One region of the Streptomyces arenae genome, then DNA from elsewhere that is predicted to be linked to it. Evidence: riboswitches for the same ligand, from Rfam matches in the RefSeq annotation. Region 1 holds a riboswitch; the other holds the start of a gene.
The links. A riboswitch is a leader RNA that binds a small molecule or an ion and turns the genes downstream of it on or off. The one in region 1 is predicted to bind glycine.
Positions count from the first base shown of each region.

Region 1 (3,720 bases):
GGCGCGATCGTGTACGACAGGTGGGAGCCGGCCACCAGGCGGAACTGCTCCTCGGAGCTGAAGACCGGGACGTACACCTGGCCGGCGATCTCCGTGGTGGGCAGGTCGAGGGGGCCGCTGTGCGGGCCGCCGCCCTCGGGCAGCGGGATCCACAGGTAGCTGCGGCCCAGTACCTCGATGAGGCGGGCCGCCGCCGCGGGCACGCCGAGGGAGGCCGACAGCACCTCCTCCAGTTCGTTGCCGGGCCAACCGCCGTGCGGGTGGGGGTGTGCCTGTGCCGGGAAGTCCGCGGGAAGGTCCGCCGGGAAGTCCATCTGCCTACCGCCTGCTGGAAACCGCTGTTGAGGCTGAAAAGGCTAGCGGGTGACACCGACAAAGCCAGCAGCCGATTCAAGTCCACGGGCCGCTCCACCTCGTCCGGGGCCGCCCGCCTCGCGCGCTCAGGCTGTGAAGGCGATCCGGCGCAGGGTGTCCGCCGCGTCGCGGTCGAGGAGCACCGCCGAACCGCAGCCCGGAGGCAGATCGCCCTTCTCGACGGAGCGGATCAGCCGGCCCGCCGCCCTGCGGTGGCGCAGGAAGGCGTACCGCGAGACACCACGGCCGCGCTCGCGCTGGCCGTCCAGGGCCGTGCCCGGCGTGACGTCCAGGAGCAGCAGGTGCAGGGTGCCGCCGCGGCGCCGGGCCTCCCGGGCCAGCCAGTCGCGCACCCAGACCTGCGTGCCGCAGTCGTGCACGACCACGCCCTCGCCGGTACGCAGGGCGCGGCGCAGGCCGGCGTAGTGGGCGAGGCGGACCAGCGGGCGGTAGACGGCGTACGGCAGGAGCCGGGCCAGCCGGGCGTCCCAGCGGTCGCGGGTGTCCTGGGAGTCGACGCGTATGCCCTGGACGGTGCGGTGCATCAGCGTCGACTTCCCGCTGCCGGGCAGCCCGGTGACCACGACCAGGTCCCGGGGGCCGAAGAGCAGTCCGTGGGGGCCGTGGCCGGCGCGCTCGCGCAGATCGCGGACGACCGGTGCGGGGCGTGCGCCGTACCGCTCGCGGGCCGGGGCCGTCGGCTGCTCGGGCAGGGCGACGCCCGTCGTCGCCGCGCAGGTCCTCGCGTATGCCGTGGTCCTTGTCACCGTGACCGTCCTCCCTGGGGGTTCAGGAAAGGTTCTCCCCACTTAATGTAAAGAGAAGGTAATGCACGGTGTCTCGCGGTTCGGTGCGCGAACGGCCACAGGCCTGTCACAGAAGGCCGTGCCGGGTCCGGCCTGCCACGGCCGCGGACGGCGTGCAATGATGTCCGCGCCAACTGCATACCGGCCGCTTGAATCCGCGCGGGAGAGTCCCCCGGCACCACGGTGCCCGGGGCGCCGAAGGAGCAAGTCCCTCCCTTGAATCTCTCAGGCCCCGTTACCGCGCGGGCGAGGCACATCTGAAAAGCGGGCCGCTGTGACAGTGGCTCCACCCAAGGTGCAAGCCGTGACCACCCCGTGGTCAGGGCGAACCTCTCAGGTTCCGATGACAGATGGGGAGGACAGCTTCGCCTGTCATGCCCTTGGGACCTCCGGGAGACGACCGACCGATGAGCAGTACCGATTCCGCCGCACCCCGCCGTACCGCGCTCGATGCCCTGCACCGCTCGCTCGGCGCCACCATGACCGACTTCGCCGGCTGGGACATGCCCCTGCGCTACGGCTCCGAGCGTGACGAGCACGTCGCGGTACGGACCCGCGCCGGCCTCTTCGACCTCTCCCACATGGGCGAGATCGCCGTGACGGGGCCGGACGCGGCCCGGCTGCTGAACCACGCCCTCGTCGGGAACATCGCGTCCGTCGGGGTCGGGCGCGCCCGCTACACCATGATCTGCCGGACCGACGGCGGCATCCTGGACGACCTGATCGTCTACCGGCTGGACGAGACGGAGTACCTGGTCGTCGCCAACGCCTCCAACGCCCAGGTGGTCCTCGACGCGCTGCGGGAGCGGGCCGCCGGCTTCGACGCCGAGGTGCGCGACGACCGGGACGCGTACGCCCTGATCGCCGTCCAGGGCCCCGAGTCGCCCGGCATCCTGAAGTCCCTCACCGACGCCGACCTGGACGGCCTCAGGTACTACGCCGGGCTGCCCGGCACGGTCGCCGGGATCCCGGCGCTGATCGCCCGCACCGGCTACACCGGCGAGGACGGCTTCGAGCTGTTCGTGAAGCCGGAGCACGCGGTGGCGCTGTGGCAGGCCCTGACCGAGGCGGGCGAGCCGGCGGGCCTGGTGCCGTGCGGGCTGTCCTGCCGGGACACGCTGCGGCTGGAGGCGGGCATGCCGCTCTACGGGCACGAGCTCAGCACCTCGCTCACCCCGTTCGACGCCGGGCTCGGCCGGGTGGTGAAGTTCGAGAAGGAGGGCGACTTCGTGGGGCGCGAGGCGCTCACCGAGGCGGCGGCCCGCGCCGGATCGAACCCGCCCCGCGTCCTCGTCGGCCTGGTCGCCGAGGGCCGCCGGGTTCCGCGCGCCGGGTACCCGGTGGTCGCCGGCGGCAAGGTGATCGGCGAGGTCACCTCCGGCGCCCCCTCCCCCACCCTCGGCAGGCCGATCGCCATGGCGTACGTCGACGCGGCGCACGCGGCGCCCGGTACGGCGGGTGTCGGTGTGGACATCCGGGGCAGCCACGAGCCGTACGAGGTCGTCGCGCTGCCGTTCTACAAGCGCGAGAAGTAGCCGGAAACCGCCGGAAGAACCGCCCCGGCGCGCTCCGACCACGCCCCCGGGCGTGACCTCACACACATCACCGCTGGTCACGCCCGTTTCCAGCAGTCCCCCTTCACCAGCACTCCCCCGCGTACAGGAGAATTCAGGACATGAGCAACCCCCAGCAGCTGCGTTACAGCAAGGAGCACGAGTGGCTGTCGGCCGCCGAGGACGGCGTGGCGACGGTCGGCATCACGGAGCACGCGGCCAACGCGCTCGGTGACGTCGTCTTCGTCGAGCTCCCGGCGGTCGGCGACACGGTGACCGCGGGCGAGTCCTGCGGCGAGCTGGAGTCGACCAAGTCGGTGTCCGACCTGTACTCGCCGGTCACGGGTGAGATCACCGAGGTCAACGAGGACGTCGTGGAGGACCCGTCGCTGGTGAACTCGGCTCCCTTCGAGGGCGGCTGGCTGTTCAAGGTGCGCTTCGCGGACGAGCCGGCCGACCTGCTCTCCGCCGACGAGTACACCGCCTTCACCGCCGGCTGAGGCGACGCGGAAACAGACGTCGCAGACCAGGCGTCGTAGAAACAGGAGTCGTAGAAGCAGATGTCCGTTCTGAACACGTCCCTGCACGAGCTCGACCCGGAGGTCGCCGCCGCGGTGGACGCCGAGCTGGTGCGGCAGCAGTCCACCCTGGAGATGATCGCCTCCGAGAACTTCGCGCCGATCGCGGTCATGGAGGCGCAGGGCTCGGTCCTCACCAACAAGTACGCCGAGGGCTACCCCGGCCGTCGCTACTACGGCGGCTGCGAGCACGTCGACGTGACCGAGCAGATCGCCATCGACCGGGTGAAGGAGCTCTTCGGCGCCGAGTACGCGAACGTACAGCCGCACTCGGGCGCCTCCGCCAACCAGGCGGCCCTGTTCGCGCTGGCCCAGCCCGGGGACACCATCCTCGGCCTGGACCTCGCGCACGGCGGCCACCTGACCCACGGCATGCGCCTGAACTTCTCCGGCAAGCAGTTCGACGTGGTCGCCTACCACGTCGACGAC
Region 1 is NZ_JAKQYH010000029.1:137,103-140,822, forward strand. Features, by position in the region: gene MB828_RS14270 (enhanced serine sensitivity protein SseB) at 1-314, opposite strand, end outside; gene MB828_RS14275 (AAA family ATPase) at 441-1,121, opposite strand; glycine riboswitch at 1,311-1,411, shown strand; glycine riboswitch at 1,412-1,520, shown strand; gene gcvT (glycine cleavage system aminomethyltransferase GcvT) at 1,568-2,695, shown strand; gene gcvH (glycine cleavage system protein GcvH) at 2,836-3,213, shown strand; gene glyA (serine hydroxymethyltransferase) at 3,274-3,720, shown strand, end outside.

Region 2 (3,720 bases), on a different contig from region 1:
GCGTTCAGGTTGGCACCGTCGACGTAGACCTGGCCGCCGGCCTCGTGGACCTGGGCGCAGATGTCGGCGACGTGCTCCTCGAACACGCCGTGGGTGGACGGGTAGGTGATCATCAGTACCGCGAGTTCGTCGCGGTGCTGCTCGATCTTCGCCCGCAGGTCCTCGACGTCGATCTCGCCGTCCTCGGCGGTCTTCACGACGACGACCTTCATGCCCGCCATCACCGCGCTGGCCGCATTGGTCCCGTGGGCGGACGACGGGATCAGGCACACGGTCCGCTGCGCGTCGCCGTTGGCCCGGTGGTAGGCGCGCACGGCGAGCAGGCCGGCCAGCTCGCCCTGGGATCCGGCGTTGGGCTGCAACGACACCTTGTCGTAGCCGGTGACCTCGGCGAGCCGCTCCTCCAGTTCCCGGATGAGCGTCAGGTAGCCCTGTGCCTGCTCGGCGGGCGCGAAGGGGTGCAGCTGACCGAACTCGGGCCAGGTGACCGGCTCCATCTCGGTGGTGGCGTTCAGCTTCATGGTGCACGAGCCCAGCGGGATCATGCCCCGGTCCAGCGCGTAGTCGCGGTCGGCGAGCTTGCGCAGGTAGCGCAGCATCGCGGTCTCGGAGCGGTGCTGCTGGAAGACGGGGTGGGTGAGGTAGCCGTCGGTGCGCAGCAGCGCCTCGGGCAGCGTGTCCTCGGTGACGGCGTCCAGCGCCTCGACGTCGCCGTCGACCCCGAAGGCGCCCCACACGGCGCTCAGCTGGGCGCGCGTGGTCGTCTCGTCGCAGGCCATGGAGACGTGGTCGGCGTCGACGAGCCGCAGGTTGACACCGCCCTGCCGGGCGGCGGAGACGACCTCGGCGGCCTTGCCGGGCACCCGCGCGGTGAGGGTGTCGAAGTAGGCGCCGTGCACGATCTCGACGCCGCCGGCCCGCAGGCCCGCGGCGAGGACCGTGGCGTACCGGTGGGTGCGCCGGGCGATGGCCTGGAGCCCCTCGGGGCCGTGGTAGACGGCGTACATGCCGGCCATCACGGCGAGCAGCACCTGCGCGGTGCAGATGTTGCTGGTGGCCTTCTCCCGGCGGATGTGCTGCTCGCGGGTCTGCAGCGCGAGCCGGTAGGCCTTGTTCCCGTCGGCGTCCACGGACACGCCCACGAGCCGGCCGGGCAGGCTGCGCGCGAACTTCTCACGGACGGCCATGTAGCCGGCGTGCGGCCCGCCGAAGCCCATCGGCACGCCGAACCGCTGGGTGGTGCCGACCGCGATGTCGGCCCCCAGCTCGCCCGGGGAGGTCAGCAGGGTCAGGGCGAGCAGATCGGCGGCCACGGTGACGAGCGCGCCGAGCTCGTGCGCCTGCTCGATGACGGGCTTGATGTCGCGTACGGCACCGGAGGCACCGGGGTACTGGACGAGCACGCCGCTGATCTCACGTCCGGCGAGGTCCGCCGGGATGCCCTCGGAGAGGTCGGCGACCACGACCTCCACGCCCGTCGGCTCGGTGCGCGTGCGGATCACCGCGATGGTCTGCGGCAGCGCGTCCGCGTCGACGACGTAGACGCCCTTCTTGTTCTTGCCCATGCGCAGTGACAGGGCCACGGCCTCGGCGGCGGCCGTGCCCTCGTCGAGCAGCGAGGCGCCGGAGGTGGGCAGCCCGGTGAGGTCGGCGACCACGGTCTGGAAGTTCAGCAGCGCTTCCAGCCGGCCCTGGGAGATCTCCGGCTGGTACGGCGTGTAGGCCGTGTACCAGGCGGGGTTCTCCATCACGTTGCGCAGGATGACGGGCGGGGTGAAGGTCCCGTAGTAGCCGAGGCCGATCATCGAGCCGAGCACCTGGTTGCGGTCGGCGAGCGAGCGCAGTTCGGCGAGGACCTCGGCCTCGGTCCGGGCACCCGGCAGCTCCAGGCGGTCGGCGTTCTTGATCACGTCCGGCACGGCCGCGGCCGTCAGTTCGTCCAGCGAGCCGTAGCCGACCTGCGCGAGCATCTTGGCCCGCGCCTCCTGGTCGGGCCCGATGTGGCGCTGCTCGAAGGGGATTGCCTGTTCGAGCTCGGAGAGCGAAGGGCGGTGGGCGGTCATTGCGGAGGCCTCCTGGTCTGACGCGACCTTCGAGGGGTACCCCGGCACGGGTACCCCGACGGCCTCCCCCTCTGTCATCTCAACCTGAGAGCTTCGCCGGACGCCCGTGGGCACCGGCTTTCACCGTCGGTGAGGGCGGACACCGTCGACGTCCGCCCTGCTTTCCAGAGTGACCTCGTCCGTGCGGTACGTGGGCCTGAGAGATTCCGGGGAGGATTTGCTCCTTCGGCGCCTCCGGATTGCCCGGAGGACTCTCCCGCACGGGGTCAGCAGCCGCTGCCAGCGTACCAGCGGGGGCAACGCACGGACCTTCGAGTGGCCGCCTCCTTGAATGTGCTCTTTTGTAGTGCTTACGGATGAGTTGCGACCAAGTGGAGGGCCCGTGCAGACCGACATCGATCCGCGCAACCTGATCGGCCGCAAGGCGTTCGACCGCAACGGCACGAAGATCGGCACGATCGACGAGGTGTACCTCGACGACGCGACGGGCGTGCCGGAGTGGGCGGCCATACGCACCGGCCTGTTCTCCCGGGACGCGTTCGTGCCCCTGGAGCCCAGCGAGCTGGTCGAGGGCACCCTGCACATCCCCTTCGACCGCGCCCTGATCAAGGACGCCCCCGACTTCGGAGTGGGCCGCCACCTCTCTCCGGAGCAGGAGCTCCAGCTCTACCACCACTACGGTCTGGACACGGCGGTTCCGCCCCCGCCCCGCCCGGACCACGAGTTCGGCAAGCTGGCGGGCACGGAGGACACGGGGGCCTGAGGGCCGAGGGCGTCCCGTCGCGGGCCGTCCGGCGCGGCCCCCGTCACGTCCTCCACCAACGGCAACGGATCCGCGGGCTCCAGCTCCGGATCGTCGACCCGGAACGTCCGCACCCGGCCCGGCACCAGCGACGCCGGTGTCTCGAAGCGCACCGTCACCCGCCCCAGCCCGCTGCCCTGCACCCATCCGGGTCCGTACTGCGCGTGCCGCACGTCGTGCCCCGCGGGCCAGCGCCGTCCGGCCGCCGCGTCCTGCTCGGCCACGGCGACGGGCTCCACGGTGTCCTCCTCCGCCGTGACGTCCGTCACCTCCCCCGCGGCCTGCGCGAAGAGGTCCTCCTGGGTGTAGTCGGCCAGGCCCGTCACCCCCACCCCCAGCAGTCGCACGCCCCCCGTCGTGTCCACCGAGTCGAGCAGCCGCGCGGCCGCCTCCCGCACCACCGCCGGGTCGTCGGTCGGCCCCCGCAGCGTCTCCGACCGGGTCAGCGTCGAGAAGTCGTACCGCCGCACCTTCAGCACGATCGTCCGCCCCGACAGCCCGGCCTCCCGCAGCCGCCGCACGCACCGGTCCGCCAGCCGCCGCACCTCCATGCCCACTCTCAGCCGGTCGTGGATGTCCACGTCGTAGGTGTCCTCCACGGACACCGACTTGGCCTCCCGCTCGGCCACCACGGGCCGCTCGTCGTGCGCGAGCGCCATCGCGTACAGCGCGTGCCCGTGGGCCTTGCCCAGCAGCCGTACCAGCTCGTCCTCACCGGCCTCGGCGATCTCGGCGACCGTGGTGATCCCGGCCCGCCGCAGATGGTCCCCCGTCGCCGGCCCCACCCCCGGCAGGATCCGCACCGGCATCGGCCCGAGCAGCGTCCGCTCGGTGCCCGGCTCGATCAGCACCAGG
Region 2 is NZ_JAKQYH010000074.1:9,810-13,529, reverse strand. Features, by position in the region: gene gcvP (aminomethyl-transferring glycine dehydrogenase) at 1-2,063, opposite strand, end outside; glycine riboswitch at 2,238-2,332, opposite strand; gene MB828_RS36760 (PRC-barrel domain-containing protein) at 2,446-2,826, shown strand; gene MB828_RS36755 (DNA polymerase IV) at 2,739-3,720, opposite strand, start outside.
Region 2: linked by a shared signal. The riboswitch ahead of gcvP (aminomethyl-transferring glycine dehydrogenase) and the one ahead of gcvT (glycine cleavage system aminomethyltransferase GcvT) in region 1 are both predicted to bind glycine.